DNA from 3 places in the Paenibacillus sp. sgz302191 genome. Region 3 is predicted to be linked to each of the others. Evidence: predicted binding sites of a transcription regulator. Region 3 holds the regulator's gene; each other region holds the start of a gene.
The links. Region 3 encodes Rex, which represses fermentation and respiration genes when NADH is low (regulators of the CRP and FNR family bind a similar motif). Its sites were predicted from a motif close to TTGTGAAATATTTCACAA; they were not measured.
Positions count from the first base shown of each region.

Region 1 (5,729 bases), on a different contig from region 3:
GATTTTCCGCTCCATCAGCCGGATCGCTGCGGCAAAATCGCTCGAATTGGCGCATCTTGTCGTCGTTAAACCTATTTCCCGGAAATGCATCGCAGCCAAATCAACGGCGGGCGCCTGTTTGTACACGCTGACAACAACCGCTTTGCCTTGAAACTTAATACATTCAATCATTTGTTTCGCTGTGATTTGCGTGCCTGCGACTTCAAATACGACATCGGCCCCGACGCCCTTCGTATGGGCAAGGACGACTTCTTTGATATCGGTCTGTTTGGCGTCAATTGCCGTAAAACCCATTTGCCTGGCGATTTCCAGACGATAGGGGCTAATATCCGAAATGAAAATTTCACCGGCGCCGGCCTGTCTGGCTACCAAACCGATCAGCAAGCCGATTGGCCCTGCTCCCAAAATAGCTACGCTGTCTCCGATTTTTAAATCCGAGCGCCGCACCGTATGAACGGCCACAGCTAGCGGTTCGGTCAGCGCCGCCTCGGCGTCGGACACATTGTCCGGCAGACGGTGAAGCCGGTTAACGGGAACCGCCACGTATTCGGCGAACCCTCCGTCCCTGTCTATGCCGATACATCTCAAAACGGCGCACACATGATATTGGCCGGCCCGGCAAGCCGCACATGTCCCGCAAGTCAAATAAGGCTCGACGGTAACCCGGTCCCCCGGCTGAAAATCATCGCTGCCGACGACCTTTTCAACCGTTCCGCTGAATTCGTGCCCCATTACCAAAGGCGCCTTGGCCCGGGGATGCTTGCCGGCATAGATCATCATATCCGTGCCGCAAATTCCCGCATAAGCTACCTTGATTAGCGCTTCGCCCTCCTGCACAACCGGAATCTCGACGGATGCCGGCTGCACCTGTTTCTCGGCGACATACATACCTGCTTTCATGTCTATTCCTCCACTCCAAACTTGTCATACAAATTTATTTTAACTTGTCATACAACTATTCTACTTCATTTCCCCTCACCTGTAAACGCTTTATTTATTTTAATGCCGTTTTCCCGAATAGATGGCCGAAAAAAACGCTCCGCCCGCATTAGCCCATCACTGGCTGCACACCGTGCAAGAACCAGCTCAGCCAGCCTGTACACCATGCAGAAAAAGCGAAAGCTACGCTTCCGCCTCGTCGTCCTTTTTGCCGGAATCATCGACCGGTTCGGCCTGCCCCAGCTTGTATTCGTATGCCACATCTTTATCCGGATGCATGAAAATGCCGCTTTGCGGGGAGATGCCCTTTTCGAAATAGTCCCGGTTCTCGGCTGTCTGAAAGCCGATATCCTTGTAAGGATGCACCCAACCGTCGCCCGCCATGACGAACGGGTCGGTTTCCTTGCTCCAATTCTCTAACGGGGAATTAGCGGATTCGTAGTTATGGTCGCCGATGACGACCCCGTGCTCGTTGACAAAAGCTTCGCGCGGACCGCGGCCGTGCTCGAATTGCGGCAGGAAGTCGATCTCGAACGGATCGAGCCCGCCGCCCGGCTCTTCATGCTCCCGCCCGGCCGCCTTCGGCTTCCGTTGCTCCTGGTCGCTCATAGTGTCCTCCTAATCTGCGGGTTGGTTCGGGCCATCCAGCTTTTTATCGACAAAGCCTTCTTTGCCGAATTCAGCGGATTGCTTTTGCAGCTCCTTGTTTTGCTGCTCGTGCTGAATTTGTTCTTTGGAATCATTGCGATTCATGCTCGGTCAGCTCCTTTCTGCATGTATTATGTGTCATTGTTGGAAGAAGCATTCAGGCCGCAAGAATCCGGGCAAAAACCGGCTGCCGCTGGCCCTAACAAACGGATCGTACCGCGCGCAGCTCCCAGTACCCGATGTTGTGCTGCATGACGGTGGTCGGTCTATCACATGCGCCCAATGTTGCGCCGAATGATGGCGGTCGGTCGACCACTTGCGCCCAATGTTGCGCCGAATCACGACAGGCGGTCGACCACTTGCGAGGCATCTAAAGTACCCGACGACGGTTTTGGAGTGGTAACTTAAAATAGGCATTATATTGTGATTTTTTTCACATACGTACGGGAAAAACGGGTTTATACTAAAACCATAGAAGAGAGGAGCTGGTTCAAATGATGAAATGGCTAAGAGAAAATAAGTACGCGGCGATGCTGCTGACTCTCGTTCGATTGTATGTAGGTTGGGAATGGGTCACTGCAGGCTGGCACAAAATTACAGGGGAAAAAGCGTTCGACGCAGCCGGTTATCTGCAAGGCGCAGTTACGAAGCCGGTGCTGGCTGCGGGGACAACGGATCTTGTATACCCGAACTTCGTGGCTTTCGTCAAAGGTTTCGCTCTGCCGAACGTAGGCATTTTCAACTTCCTCGTGCCTTGGGGCGAACTGTTGGTCGGTCTGGGCCTTATACTTGGCGCATTGACGACCGCAGCGGTATTCTTCGGGCTGATTATGAACTGCATGTACATGTTTGCAGGCACCGTTAGCACGAACCCTTGGCTGATGCTTCTCGGATTCTTCATTATTGCGGCAGGCGCGAACGCAGGCAAATTCGGCGTGGACCACTTGATCCTCCCTTACATTCACAAATGGATCGACAAGTTGTTCGTGGCGCTGCATCTAAAACCTAAATTGAGATAAAAGAGGGGCTGTTGCCCCTTCTTTTTTTGTTAGCTGTCACTCCAGGAAGTGAAACGTGAACGAAGACTTGGTCAGTTTTTCAAATCGAAAGCCGTCCTCTTTCAACCGGCGGATGATCACGGGAAGCGCTTCGACGGTCGTCGTTTTGAAGGAACTGTCATGCATCAGGACGATGATGTTTTGCTTGCCCCGGCTTGCGCCCAGCACCGATGCGATAATCATGTCTTTATCCTGCACGGGAGCCGCCGCGTCCGTCGAGCTGACATTCCAGTCGAAGTACTGGTAGCCGTCTTCCTGCATCGCTTTGACGATTTGGCTCATGATGCCCCTTCCGCCCGCCTTCCGGCTCAAATGATTGTTCGAGCCCCCCGGAAACCGGATAATGTCCGGCCGGTAGCCGACAGTCTCCTCCAGCAGCCGGTCCAATCGGCGGGCGTCATTTTTAAATGCCTCCACGGATCTATATATCGACCTGTAGTTATGGGAAAACGTGTGATTGCCCAGTGCGTGCCCGTCTGCCGCAATTCTTTTGTAAAGCGCCCTCCCCTCGCCGCTGTCCGAACCGACAACGAAAAAGGTCGCCTGCACGCCATTGTTTTTCAAAATGCGCAAAATTTTGTCCGTGCTTTGAGAAGGGCCGTCGTCAAACGTTAAGAAGGCCGTTTTTTGCCGGGCATGGGGTGTCGGCGAGGCTATCGGAGGTTTGTTCCGGCGGACGCCCGAATAAAAATGCTGCCTCTCCACGATAGAGTCATCCTCAAAAGCTGCGGCGCCGGGAGTAGTCAGGGCTTTTGCCTGAGCCTGGGGAGAGGCCTTGATTACAGGGGTGCCTGACGCCTCCGGCCGATGCGGTCCTGCGCTGCACCCGGCGAAGCCCGCACCTGCTAACACAAGCACAGCGGCAAAAGCGGATCGAATCATTAATGCCCTTAATGCAGGAGCTTCACCCATAACCACTTCCCTCCCCCGATGGAAATACAACCATTCAACGTCCTTATTATGGCTATACTGTGCCTTCCGGGCTCTGGTAATTTTTTGAAAGGCGCTCCCTACCCTAATGTTTCGACAATTCCGTTCATTATTTCCCAGGAAATGCGCCGAAATGCCGCAAATCGCCGAATTCGACGAGGCCCCATTGCAAATTGTGCAATGGCAGGCAGCCTCTTAGGCGCTTTCGGCGCTGCTCGTTGCATAGCAAGCGAAGGGCAAGATCGCCATCGAGCTAAAAGATTTAATTTGTTTGGCATCCGAGGCGGCATTGGCTCAATAGCTTGACGCCGAAGATGGCAAAGCCATTCGATAAGTGGCACCTACAGCCAAGGGGGCCTCAATTGGAGGCGCTTCCAAACGTGAAACGGCTTGCCAGGCCGAAAAAACCTGCGAAAGTGCAGGCTTTTTCCGGGAAAGCGGCTCATTTTTGGGAAAAGCCTGCAATTGTGCAGGAATTCCTGATCCAAATGGGTCTGAGCGTATCTATTCGCTGAAAAACCTGCATTTTTGCAGGAATATCTCGTTACAAACACCTCAACGAGCAAAAACCTGCACTTTTGCAGGCTTTCTGCACGTAACGCTACCAAACGGACAGGCTCCAACCTAGCCTGCGAGTTTTTCGGCAATCTGATGCATTGCCAACCAGATGCACCCTCTCCTCGCCTGCGAGTTTTCAAGCAAGTCTGATTTTTGCAGGCAGGCTTTCTGCGCACGAGCGCGGTGCAGTCGATGCCTTAACAACGAAAGCCATGTAGTCGACCGACCGCCATCATGCTGTGCAACACCACGCGCTGGGAGCTGCGCACGATGCGAGCGCTACGTGTCTGAACGCGGCTTTATCGTTGCACATTTTACAACGCGGCGGCTGCAAAGCAAAAAGACCGTTATCGGCCAAGTGTTACCGGCTTCTAACGGTCTTCCATATTCGAGCGAGCACCCGTACAGTGCCGCTTTCAAGCTACTTTTTCGCTAAATGTATCGTCTCCTCGCTGTCATCCCATTGGATCCGGAGGTTAAAACCGTCCTCATCCGCATAAGGCGTATCCAGCGTAGATGATCCGCTAATTTTCAAGTTTTTCAAGCGAGTGTCGCTTTCGCCGTGCTGCTTGAAATTTTTGCTGTCTTCGAAGGAGTAACGAACATTTACAGGCTGAGTATCTTTGCCGGTATATTTGATGACGTATGATTGTTCATTTGAGGATGGACGAACGGAACAATCGACGCTCCAGGATGCGCTCTTGCCGCTAAAATTTGCCGGCTTGGAATTGGAGCAGCCTACCAGGCCTATTATACCGAATAGGATCAGGCACACGATCCATGGTCTCATAGCCGGGCCGGTTACTCCCCGGCGCCGCCGTTCAGCTTTTCTTTCAACAGGCTGAGCTGCTCGTCGACTTTCGCTTGCTTAGCCGTGTCGACCGGCGTGTAGCTGCTGACAGTTCCGGCTGGGACGTACGGTTTGCGGGCGATTTCCGCTTCCACTTCCATCTGCATAATTTTTTCTTCCATGCGTTGGAAGCCGCGGGATGCGTTGCCGCTTTCGATCACACCGTTGTAAGATACTTGGGCCATTTGTTTTTTCGCTTTCGCCAATTGGGCGCGGGATACGAGCTCGTTGCGCTTGTTGCGCATTTTGTAGAACTCATCCTTCATTTCGTGCAGCTGCTGTGTCAGCTCATCCGCTTGGGCTTTGGAGCCGGCGTGCATTTCAGTGTACTCGACGATTTTTTCTTCGTGGTACAGCTTTTCTTCAAGGTTTTGACGGGCGAGCGCTTCCTGACCGTTTTTCAAAGCCACCGCCGCTTTCGCTTCGCGGTCGGCCGCAAGGCGGACGGACTCTTCCAGACGCTGCTTCAGCTTGCGCTCATTGGCGATTTGACGGGCAACTGTGACTTCGGCTTGAGCGATTTCCTGCTCCATATCGCGAAGGTACTGGTTCAGCATAACGATCGGATCTTCGATTTTGTCCAGTACCTCGTGAATCGATGCTTTTGTCATATCTTTCATTCTTGTAAATACTCCCATGGTTTACACGTCTCCTTTGTTTGGATCATTTTTATTTTCGTAACGAGCGACTTTCGCTCTTAATTCTTCGATTTCTTTTTGCAAAGCTTTTTTCTCGATATCTTTCAT
Region 1 covers NZ_JBYLHY010000015.1:71,169-76,897, forward strand. Annotated here, with positions in the region: gene AC3G2T_RS21595 (zinc-dependent alcohol dehydrogenase) at 1-900, opposite strand, end outside; gene AC3G2T_RS21600 (DUF3905 domain-containing protein) at 1,123-1,548, opposite strand; gene AC3G2T_RS21605 (hypothetical protein) at 1,558-1,692, opposite strand; gene AC3G2T_RS21610 (DoxX family membrane protein) at 2,082-2,606, shown strand; gene AC3G2T_RS21615 (polysaccharide deacetylase family protein) at 2,643-3,557, opposite strand; gene AC3G2T_RS21620 (hypothetical protein) at 4,555-4,923, opposite strand; gene AC3G2T_RS21625 (PspA/IM30 family protein) at 4,935-5,621, opposite strand; gene AC3G2T_RS21630 (PspC domain-containing protein) at 5,625-5,729, opposite strand, start outside.
Region 1: AC3G2T_RS21610 (DoxX family membrane protein) is a predicted target of Rex. The motif match lies at 2,009-2,026, and genes of this name have one in related genera.

Region 2 (5,729 bases), on a different contig from region 3:
AAGCTACGAAGTACGGCTGGGCGGACAGCGCCCATTTTCAGGAAATCGTTACATTGGCCGGCATGGCCCCGGGCCCGATCGCGACCAATACCGCGACACTTGTCGGCTATCATGCGGAGGGTTTGGCGGGGGCTATTGCGTCGACGCTGGGCATCGTGTTCCCGTCGCTGCTTATTATTATCCTGCTGGCGGCTTTTTTTCAAAAAATGCACGAGCACCGCTGGGTCAAATCGTCCTTCTACGGATTAAGGCCGGTAGTAACCGGCCTGATCGTCTACGCCGCGCTGCATTTCGGCTTGAATGCGCGTATGGGCCTGACGTGGTCGACGTTCGCCACGCTGCTCATTTGCGCAGGCTGCATTTACGGCGTGCTGAAGCATAACATGCATCCGTTCATGGTCATCGTCGCTTCCGGACTGGCAGGCATCATCCTGTTCTGATGCCAGCCAGCTAACTGGCGCTTTGGCCATTCGCCAATTCATGGCGAAACAACATGTTGACCGAAGACCGAAGACCGACCCGACCGACTTCACCAGGGCTGAACCACTGGCAGCAAAAGCTGCCGATGGGGCAGCCCTGTTTGCTGTGGCAACTGTGATCTTTTTCACTTACAATACGGTTTCGCTGTTCTAAAGTTGAGATATCGTAACCCATTTTAACATAGCAAGGGAGTGAGGGAGATGCTGACCGGAGTCATTTTGGCAGGCGGAGCGGGCCGCCGGATGAAAGGGGAGCTGAAAGCGCTGCTTCCTTTCGCAGGCGAGCCGCTGATTATTCGACAAATGAGAATGATGAAGCCACTGTGCGATGAGCTGATTGTCGTAACGAACGATGTCCGGCCTTTCCTGCCCATGCTCGACCGCTCGGTTCGGATCATAACGGACTACTACAAGGCCCAGGGTCCGCTCGTCGGCATGCATGCGGCTTTGTCTCTGGCCAAACATTCGTCCGTGTGGGTTGTCGGCTGCGACATGCCGTTTCTTTCCTGCAAGGCGGCGGAGCTGCTGTGGGAGCGGAAAAAGGACGGCTTTGACGCCGTCGTGCCTTTGGTTGCCGGAGGGTTGTATCCGCTTCACGGCATTTATGACCGCAAGTGCAAGGAGGCGATCGTCGGCCTGCTGCAGCGGGGGGAGACGAGAATGTCGGCGCTGCTCAACCACATTTTTTGGGGGGAACTGGATGACCGCTATTTGCAGGAGCGCGATGTGGGATTGAATTTCGTCGCCAGTATCAAGACGTCTGCCGATTACGAAGCTTTGCAGCGCATGGCCGTCCCCCAAACGTAAAGGTAACGGATTGTTCATATTTGCTCGATGTTGTTGTGACCGATATCACAGAGGGCGGGGATCAAGGACACTAAAATGTAGGTAATGAGAGGCTGGACCACAAATGGAGGGGAAGATGACATGGATAACAATAAGGAAAAGGCCGAACCGGTTTTGAATGGAACGTTTGCCGCCGTACTGCTGCTGGGCGCGTTTTTGATTGCAAGCTGGGTTGCCGTTTATTTATTGTTCATTTCCAGAAACTAGAAATGTGAAGGGTGGATCGCCATGCATATTCACAAGCTTGAAAAAATTTGGTTGACCATTGGCATCTCTATGCTGTTCGTGTTTCTCGGCGTGCTGGGCGTGTCCGCTTTTGCCATGGGCGTCAAGCCCCCGAGCGAGCACCATCACCAGATCGATCCGGCCAAGCTGAAGGAAACGGCTCCTTTTGACAATCCCGGACTCCGCAAAATCGGGGACAACGAGTACGAAGCTGTGATGACGGCGTTCACGTTCGGGTATGCTCCGGACAAGATGGAGGTGCCCGTCGGTGCGAAAATCAATTTTATCGTGGCAACCCAGGATGTCGTGCACGGATTTGAAATTCCCGGCACAAACGTGAACATGATGATCGTGCCCGGCGAGGTCAGCCATGTGAGCCATACGTTCACAAAGCCGGGCGAGTACCTCATCCTGTGCAACGAATACTGCGGCGGGGCGCATGAATTTATGAAAACGACGATTATCGTCAAATGAATTCGGGACGCAAGCAAAAGGGGGTGGCAATGGTCATGAAAGTAGCGCATTTGCACGGAAACGGCACGAAATTCGATCTGAAAGACGGGAAGCTCGTCGTCGCGCACATCATCGTGGCGTTCATCGCTTTGCTGATCGGCGGCATCGCGGGGCTGCTGCAGAGCATGGTCCGCAGCGGGACGGTCAAGCTGCCGTACGGAATCGGCTATTACGAGCTGCTGACAGCCCATGGGGTATTGATGGCGCTCATTTTTACGACTTATTTTATTATCGGCTTCCTCTATTCGGGCATTTCTTATACGCTTGGAGGCAAGCTGCTGCCGATTGTGCGCCGCATGGGGTGGGCGGGCTTCGCCTTAATGACGGCCGGCACGGCCATTGGGGTCGCGATGGTTTTGGCGGGCAAAGCCAGCGTGCTTTACACGTTTTACGCGCCGCTCAAAGCTTCTCCGTATTTTTACATCGCATTGGCTTTGGTCGTTGTCGGGAGCTGGATCAGCGGCTGGGGCGTGTTTTATCAGTACAATTATTGGAAAAGAACGAATCGGGGCGAGATATCTCCACTGTTCGCCTTCATGTCCGTCGTCACTTTTCTCATGTGGCAAATCGCCACGCTCGGCGTAGCCGCCGAAGTGTTGATCCAGCTCATACCGTGGTCGTTCGGCTGGGTGGAGACGATTAACGTCATGCTGAGCCGCACGCTGTTCTGGTATTTCGGACATCCGCTCGTCTATTTCTGGCTGATGCCGGCCTACATGTGCTGGTACGTGATCATTCCGAAAATTATCGGCGGCAAAATTTACAGCGATGCTTTGGCGCGGTTGTCGTTCATTTTGCTGCTGCTGTTCTCGATTCCGGTAGGCTTTCACCATCAATTGATGGAGCCTGGCATTAGCCCTTTCTGGAAATATTTGCAGGTTGTGCTGACCTTCATGGTCGTGGTTCCGTCGCTGATGACGGCGTTCTCCCTGTTCGCCACATTCGAACTGAACGGGCGGGCCAAAGGCGCGACGGGCTTGTTCGGGTGGGTCAAGGTGATGCCTTGGAAGGATGTGCGTTTTTTCGCGCCGTTCATGGGCATGCTGATCTTTATACCGGCAGGGGCGGGCGGCTTGATTAATGCGAGCAACCAGATGAATGCGGTCGTTCATAATACGCTGTGGGTGACGGGGCATTTTCATTTGACGGTTGCGACGAGCGTGGCGCTGACGTTTTTCGGCATTGCGTACTGGCTGCTTCCGGCAGTGACGGGGCGCGTGCTGACCCCGCGGATGAACAAACTTGGCTTGATTCAAACGGTTATCTGGTGCATAGGCATGTTCTTTATGTCCGGTGCGATGCATATAGTGGGCCTGTTCGGGGCTCCGAGAAGAACCGCGTACACCACTTACGAAAATCATGCGGACGCGGCAGGCTGGACATCCTATTACGTATGGATGGCGATCGGCGGAACGATTTTGTTCATCGCGGTGCTGATGATGGTGTACAACGTATTCGCGCTGCTTCGCGCGCCTCGGGGGGAGACGGAATATCCGATCGGCGAGCCGATGGAGCAAGCGGAAGCGACCCCTGCTTATTTGGAGCGGTGGGGCGTGTGGATCGGCTTGTCAGCCGCGCTGATCCTCATCGCTTATACGCTGCCGCTGATGGATATGGTGATGAATCCGGCACCGGGTTCCAAAGGATTTATTACCTGGTAACGACAGGTGATGCGGGAAAAGAGAAGGCATTTCGGCTTGTCAGCCGGGGAATGCCTTTTCTCTCCAAAGATATTGTGAAATAATTCACAATATCTTCACGAATATAGCCGCCTGCGAAGCTTCATTTGTGATTTTTCTCATAGTTGCAGCCCTCCAAAAGCGGTACTCTTTGTGTAGAAACAAACACAACATTAGGTTATTCACCCATTATTGATCATATAAAGGAGTGGAAGAAGATGGCAGTTAAAGAGAGCCAAGTAAACGTACAAATTTCCGCAAAAGACGAAGTGAACCAACTGGTGGCAAAAGCGAAGAAAGCGCAGCAAGCTTTCCTCGAGCTGAACCAGGAGCAGGTTGACGCCATCGTTCAGCAAATGGCGCTGGCCGGCATCGACCGGCACATGGTACTGGCCAAGATGGCCGTCGATGAGACCGGGCGCGGCGTGTACGAGGACAAAATCACGAAAAACCTGTTCGCGACCGAGTACATCTACCACAGCATTAAGAACAACAAAACCGTCGGCGTCATCGAGGAAAACGTCTATGAAAGCTACCGGATGGTGGCGGAGCCTGTGGGCATTATCGCCGGCGTTACGCCAGTGACGAATCCGACTTCCACCACGATGTTCAAAGCTTTAATCGCGATCAAAACGCGCAATCCGATCATCTTCGCCTTCCATCCGTCCGCTCAGCAATCGAGCGCAGCGGCGGCCAGAACTTTGCTGGAAGCCGCGGTCGCCGCAGGCGCTCCCGACAACTGCATCCAGTGGGTGCAGTACCCGTCCCTGGAAGCGACAGGGCTGCTCATGAACCATCCCGATGTGGCGCTCGTGCTTGCGACGGGCGGATCTTCGATGGTCAAAGCCGCCTACAGCACAGGCAAGCCGGCGCTCGGGGTCGGACCCGGCAACGTGCCGTGCTTCATTGAGAAGACGGCGAACCTGCCGCAGGCGATCAATGATCTGATTTTGTCCAAAACGTTCGACAACGGCATGATTTGCGCTTCCGAGCAGGCGGTCATTCTCGAAGAGGCGATCTACGCCGAGGCGAAAAAGCTGATGATCGACCAGGGCTGCTATTTCCTGAACAAGGAAGAGACCGAAGCCGTGTCCAAGCTTGTGATCAACAGCGAAAAATGCGCGGTCAACGCCGTCATCGTCGGCCAATCGGCGGTCAAAATCGCCGAGATGGCGGGCATCAAAGTGCCGGCATCGACGAAAATTCTCGTCGCCGAGCTGGCCGGCGTCGGCGAAGCTTACCCGTTGTCCGCCGAGAAGCTCAGCCCTGTGCTGGCCTGCTACAAAGTGAAAACGGCGGAGCAGGGCATCGAACGGGCGGCGGAAGTGGTTCGCTTCGGCGGCATGGGCCATTCCTCCGTCATCCATTCGCAGAATGCCGATGTGATCGGCGCGTTCTCCGCGAAGCTGCAGACGGGGCGCGTCATTGTCAACTCGCCGTCGACGCACGGCGCGATCGGCGACATATACAACACGAACCTGCCGTCACTGACGCTCGGATGCGGTTCGTACGGCCACAACTCGACGACCTCCAACGTCAGCGCGGTCAATCTGATCAACGTCAAACGGGTCGCCTACCGCACCGTCAATATGCAGTGGTTCAAAATTCCGCCTAAAGTGTACTTTGAAAAGGGCGCGACGCAGTACCTGGAAAAAATGCCCGACATCTCCCGGGTCATGATCGTGACGGACCCGATGATGGTCAAACTCGGCTATGTGGAGCGTGTCGAATACTATTTGCGCAAACGCCAGCTGCCTGTCTACATCGAAGTGTTCTCCGACGTAGAGCCGGATCCGTCCGTGGATACCGTGGAACGCGGCAGACAGGTAATGGCTTCCTTCCAGCCGGACTGCATCATTGCGCTCGGCGGCGGCTCGCCGATGGACGCGGCCAAGGCGATGTGGCTGTTCTACGAATACCCGGATACGAGCTTCGATGCGCTGAAGCAAAAGTTCCTGGACATCCGCAAACGCGTGTACAAATATCC
Region 2 covers NZ_JBYLHY010000005.1:196,349-202,077, reverse strand. Annotated here, with positions in the region: gene AC3G2T_RS09485 (chromate transporter) at 1-440, shown strand, start outside; gene mobA (molybdenum cofactor guanylyltransferase) at 681-1,286, shown strand; gene AC3G2T_RS09475 (cytochrome c oxidase subunit 2A) at 1,407-1,532, shown strand; gene AC3G2T_RS09470 (cytochrome c oxidase subunit II) at 1,554-2,024, shown strand; gene AC3G2T_RS09465 (cbb3-type cytochrome c oxidase subunit I) at 2,060-3,724, shown strand; gene adhE (bifunctional acetaldehyde-CoA/alcohol dehydrogenase) at 3,961-5,729, shown strand, end outside.
Region 2: AC3G2T_RS09475 (cytochrome c oxidase subunit 2A) is a predicted target of Rex. The motif match lies at 1,320-1,337, and genes of this name have one in related genera.

Region 3 (5,729 bases):
GGCTACAGCCATGGGCCTCGGAACGTCCATCGGCGGCTGGCGCATCATCAAAACGATCAGCCGCAAAATTATTAAAATCGAGCCGATCAACGGCTTCGCCTCCGATTTGACGTCGTCGATCATTATACAAGCATCCACCCATATGGGGATGCCTCTGTCAACGACGCACGTCATTTCATCGTCCATTATCGGAACGGGAAGCGTCCTGCGCTTCCATGAAGTCCAATGGGCGACGGTCGGCAAAATGATCATGACCTGGGTCATTACCATCCCGATCAGCATCGTCTTGTCTTACACGATTTACTTCGTGTTGTTTAAGTTGTTTTAGATGAAAAACCCGGGCCAGTATGTGGCTCGGGTTTTTTGTTATTTTTGCAAAGCGCGGCGGGGCGCTGCAATGCGGCTATGGAGCGAGCCGTTTGTGCGTTGCATGTGGCTGTGGAGCTAGCCGCTTGTGCGCTGCATGCTCTGTGGAGCGAGCTGCTTGCATGTTGCTTGCGCTGTGGAGCGAGCGCTTGAACGCTGTATACGGCTGTGGAGTGAGGCACTTGTGCACTGCTTGCGCTCTGGAACGTGCGCTTGCACACTCCTTGCGTTGTTTTACGAGCCGCTTGTTAACGCTCTGCGATAGCCGCTCTCAGCGTCGAATTGAATGGCTACAGCACGTTAGATGTGTGCGCAAGATCGCGTATTTGTTTTGTTTGTTGAGCTTCGCAATCAGGAGCGGTTTTAAAGCCGAACTTTCACCGGTTTCCGCTTCTTTTTGCCGTCCGCCCAAAGACGGCACTTCGCGCCAATGAAACGGTTTGGCTCGACAGCCGGAAAAACCTACAACACTCCCATGACGCCGTAGACGTTACCCCCACAGAATGAAAACAATCGTCTACTGAAACAATTTCAAGCTTTAAAAGCGTAAAAGTTGGAAACGAGTACATTATTTTCGTTAAAATAGAGGCTGCTGAGAAAACATACATTGGAGAGACGCATCATATTACGGGTAGAAAACCAGACTGTTGATAAAGTAACGGGGTAGAGGAACCAAAAGGGGCACAATCACTCTTCAGTAACCTACGGCTCTCTCCTGTACGGGTTACGGCGTTGGAACAAGCAGCCTGGCACAGAAAAAACCTGCGAAAGTGCAGGCTTTTTCAGCAGAAATGGTTCATTTCGGCAAAAAGCCTGCGATTGTGCAGGAATTCTCGCTAAGAACGCCTCTGAGCCCATGTTCGCGGCGAAAAGCCTGCACATTTGCAGGAATTTTTCGTATCCAGCGCATCAGCGAGCAAAAAACTGTACTTTTGCAGGTTTTCTCCACGTTGCTAAGCAAATGTACTGCCTGCTGCCATGCGAGTTTTTCGCCGATCCAGCTTCCGGAGGCTTCTGCAGGGTTTTGTTTCTCTTCTGCAGGTTTCTGCGGGTTTCTGCAGGTTTCTGCGGGTTTCTGCAGTTTTCTGCGGGTTTCTGCAGGTTTCCGCGAGTTTCCACAGGTTCGTTTCTCCTCCGCAGTTTCTGCAGCTTTCCCCTGCGTTCTGCTGCAAATTTCCGCATAGCGCGAGCCCGTAGGGCCTTTGCGGCCGGAGTCTTGGCCTAGTCCAAATAATAGGCCAGACTCTGCAGCTCGGTCGTGAAATCGGCATGGTGCACACGGATTTCGGGCGGCACCTTAATGATGACCGGCGCAAAATTAAGAATCGCTTCAATGCCGGCTTCGACGAATTGATTCGCCACATTTTGTGCTTCCGCTGCCGGTACCGTAATGATGCCGATTCTGACGCCAAGCCGCGATATCGCTTCTTTCAGCTCGTGCGTCGGCTGCACGATCAAATTATTGATCGTCTCGCCCGTTTTCTCGGGCATCGCGTCGAATACGGCGACAATTTTCATATCGTTGCGCAAATATGTGTTGTAGTTGCACAGTGCCCGCCCCAGGTTGCCCGCCCCGACCAGAGCGACCCGGATATGGCGGTCCAGCTTCAAGATCTGCCTGATCTTCTCGATGAGATAGCCGACGTCGTAGCCGATCCCTTTTTTGCCGAATTCCCCGAAATAGGCCAAATCTTTGCGGATTTGCGCGGGGTTCAAATCGAGCTTTTGCCCCAGATCCTGCGACGAGACCGTCATAATATTTTTCATCGCCAGCTCGTTCAAAAACCGCAAATAAATCGGCAGCCGGCGGACTACAGCTTCGGATATTTTTTGTGTCTTCACCGCTGCGCCTCCCCCATCCATTCCTCAATTCTTGGAATCATTTGTTCCGTCGTCATATGTTCAATCTTCGGACCGGGCAGCGAATAAAGAAAATATTTGCCGTACTGCGTATCGATAACGCGGGTATCGTAAATAATAACGATTCCTTTATCCGTAGCCCGCCGCACGAGCCGCCCGAATCCTTGCTTGAAACGTATGACCGCCTGCGGCACGGAAAATTTCATAAACGGATTTTCGTTCCGCTTTTTAATATTTTCGCATTTGGCTTCAATGAGCGGGTGATTCGGAGGCTGAAACGGAAGCCGAATAATAGCCAAGCAGGACAGCGCATCGCCCGGGATGTCCACGCCTTCCCAGAACGAGCTTGTACCCAGCAGCACGCAGGAATGGTGGTCCTGGAACATGCGGGTCAGCTTGCTGCGGTTGCCGCTGTCTACGCCCTGTCCAAGCACGGTAATCCCATGCGGCTTTAACCGCTCCTTCATGCCGGCATGAATCTGCTTTAACATCCGGTTGGATGTAAACAGCACGAGCATTCGGCCGTTGGTAGCCAAAGCGACATTGCTTAAAGAATCGATAAGTGCTTGTATGAAAACGGCGTCCCCGGAAGGGCCTTTAATCGTCGGAAAATCTCTGGGAATACAGACCAGCGCCTGCTCCCTGTAATTGAACGGGGACGGAAGCTGCACCGTTTTGAGCTTGCCGGCCTCTTCGCCGACGGGAATTTGCAAACCGAGCTGATCGGCCGAGTATTGGAACGATTTGTTCACGGATAACGTAGCCGAAGTCAAAATGATGCTGTCTTTATTTTTGAAAAAATGCTCCTGAAGCAGCGGACTCACATCCGTCGGCACACTGATCAGCTGCAGCGACTTGCTCTTGGAATACGTGCCGGCTTCCATCCAGTATACGTAACCTTGATCCTCCATTTTCATGAAAAAATGAAGCGCATCCCGGTGCCCGTAAAGCTCCTTCAAAGTTCCGTTCAAATCCGTCACGATGCTCTGGACTTCCAGAACTTCCTGCATCTCTTTGATCTCGCTCAGCATTTTGTCGAGCGTGCGGAGCGTATCGTTCATGCTCAAATAAATGTTGTCCTCCATCATCGTCAGCTCGCTCCAATGCGCCGGCAGCGCCTCGGGCTTCATGCGCAGCACATATTGCGAGTTCTCCGATTGCGACGGGTCGCTTTTTGCCGTAAGCAGCTCGTACAACCCTTCGCTCAAACGCTCCCAGTCTTCCTTGATCTGCACGATTTTCGGGTACAAACCGTCTATCGCTGCGCTCCAGGCCAAAGCTCTCTCCTGCTCTTCCGCCGCCTTCTGAAGACGAAAACGGAGCATAGGCAGCTGCCCGCTGCGGTTGTCTTTATACAACCACTGCAAAGAATGGTAAAACGCGCCCGAGTGCAGCTCGATCCCCAGATGCTTGCTGGCCACTTCTTCAAAGTGGTGTGCTTCGTCGATGACCAGATGCTTGTAGCCGGGCAGCAGGCGGTTCTCGGCCTTCATATCGGTAAACAACAGCGAATGGTTCGTTATGATGACATCTGACGTGTTCGCATCGTGGCGGGCGCGGTGGTAGAAACATTTTTTGAACCAGGGGCACATCCGGTTCAGGCAGGAATCGGTATCGCTGGCCACCGAATGCCAGAACTGCGCGCCTTTATTGCCGAAATTCAGCTCCTCTTCGTCCCCGTGTTTCGTTTCGCTGAGCCATACGACCATTTGAGCCGCTGTGACCGAGTCGTCCTTGCCGTACTCGTAATCGCGCGTGACCAGCTTGTTTTCGAACTTGCGCAAGCAAAGATAATGACTTCTGCCTTTCAATACGGCCGCTTTAAAAGGTATCGGAAAAATGTCCTTCAGCAGCGGAATATCCCGCTCGCGCAGCTGTTCCTGCAAATTAATCGTATGCGTGCTGACGATCACTTTTTTATCGTGTTTGATTCCGTAATACAACGCAGGAATCAGGTAGCCCAGCGATTTGCCGGTACCCGTACCCGCTTCAATCATTAAATGCGTGTCGGCCTCCAGCGACTGCTCCACTTCATGGATCATCTGCTCCTGCGCCGGGCGGTCCTCGAACATGTCAAACCGCTGCTGAAGCGCCTGCTTCAAACTATCATGAAATTCGGAAAAAGCAGCACCGAGCTTCTGAATGTCCTGCGCGTCTCTTTCCTCTTCGTCCTCGCCCCAATCGCTTACGTTCATCGTAAACTGCCGGAAATAACGGTGAGTATCGGTATCGATGCTCGTATTCATTTCCTTGTAGGCGCGGATTTCATCCAAAAACCAGCCCAAATCGCTGGCACCGCTTTCGAATATGTGGCTGAGCCGCTGCACGGTCAAGAGCGGAAGACCGAGTATGCGCTCCATGCAAATGATCCAGATCAAAGCGGTAACCTCGGCATCGCTGTCGGCCTGATGCGGCCTCTCATGATCCAGTCCGAACATGTCCGCCACCATGCCAAGCTGCAAGCTCGGCGTCGACGGGAACAGCATGCGCAGCATATCCATCGTATCGAGCACGCGGCCCGAAAACGGAGGAAATCCGCATTTCGTCAAGCCTTTCTGCAAAAACGATAAGTCGAATTGCACATGATGGCCGACGAGAACGCAGTCAAAAAGAAGCGGAAACATCGCCGTCATCACTTCGTCAAGCTGCGGCGCATGCTCCACCATTTCATCGGTAATGCCGGTCAGCGTAGTAATAGAAGAAGGTATACCCATTCCTGGATTGACCAGGGAAGTATACCTGTCGACAATTTGAAATTGATCTATAATGACAAGCCCAACCTGAATAATTTCATCCGAAGACTGGCTTCCTGTCGTTTCAAAATCCAAAACTGCAAATTTCATGACGTATCCTTCAATCCCTTCGTCCTGCTCTTCCTCTAGCATACCAAATCTGTTCAGGAAAAGGGAATACCCACTTGCCGGTTCGTTATGATTCGTCGAAATTAATGAGCGGTTCCATGCAAGTCGGGTCTGTATGATAAGCTTTTTGAAAATATTCGAAAGCTTTTTCCATATTATGATTTTGCACCTGTATGCAGCCCATGGCGTTATAGGAAATGGCTTTCATCTTCGCATTCTCGGTTAGCGGAAGGAGGAATTGGAAATGCCTGTAAGCTTCTCCGAACTCCCCTTTCCTTAAATAACCCATCGCCAAATACATCCGGGCGAGCAAAAAATCCGGCCGCCGCTTCATCAGCGACTCGAACTCCCGAATCGCCTGATCGTACATCGACAGCTTGTAATAGCCCTGTCCCCGCAAAAACTCATCGGTCTGCTTGCCGGTTACATCCAGATCCATGAGCTCTTTATGCAGGGTTTGAGTATCCATCGGTACGCCCCCATAAAACTTTCCCAGTTTCTCCTCGAATTGAAGCCAAGACTCGATAAACTCGTCGCTCATCAGCTTCAGAACTTGAAGCTGCTCGTCAAGCTCGGCTTTTTTGTGGTCTGCGGCATTCGGATACTCTTTTTGGATTTCTTCCAAAACCTCGTTCATCGTGG
Region 3 covers NZ_JBYLHY010000027.1:9,018-14,746, forward strand. Annotated here, with positions in the region: gene AC3G2T_RS29150 (inorganic phosphate transporter) at 1-328, shown strand, start outside; gene AC3G2T_RS29155 (hypothetical protein) at 1,137-1,550, shown strand; gene AC3G2T_RS29160 (redox-sensing transcriptional repressor Rex) at 1,588-2,208, opposite strand; gene dinG (ATP-dependent DNA helicase DinG) at 2,205-5,069, opposite strand; gene AC3G2T_RS29170 (tetratricopeptide repeat protein) at 5,155-5,729, opposite strand, start outside.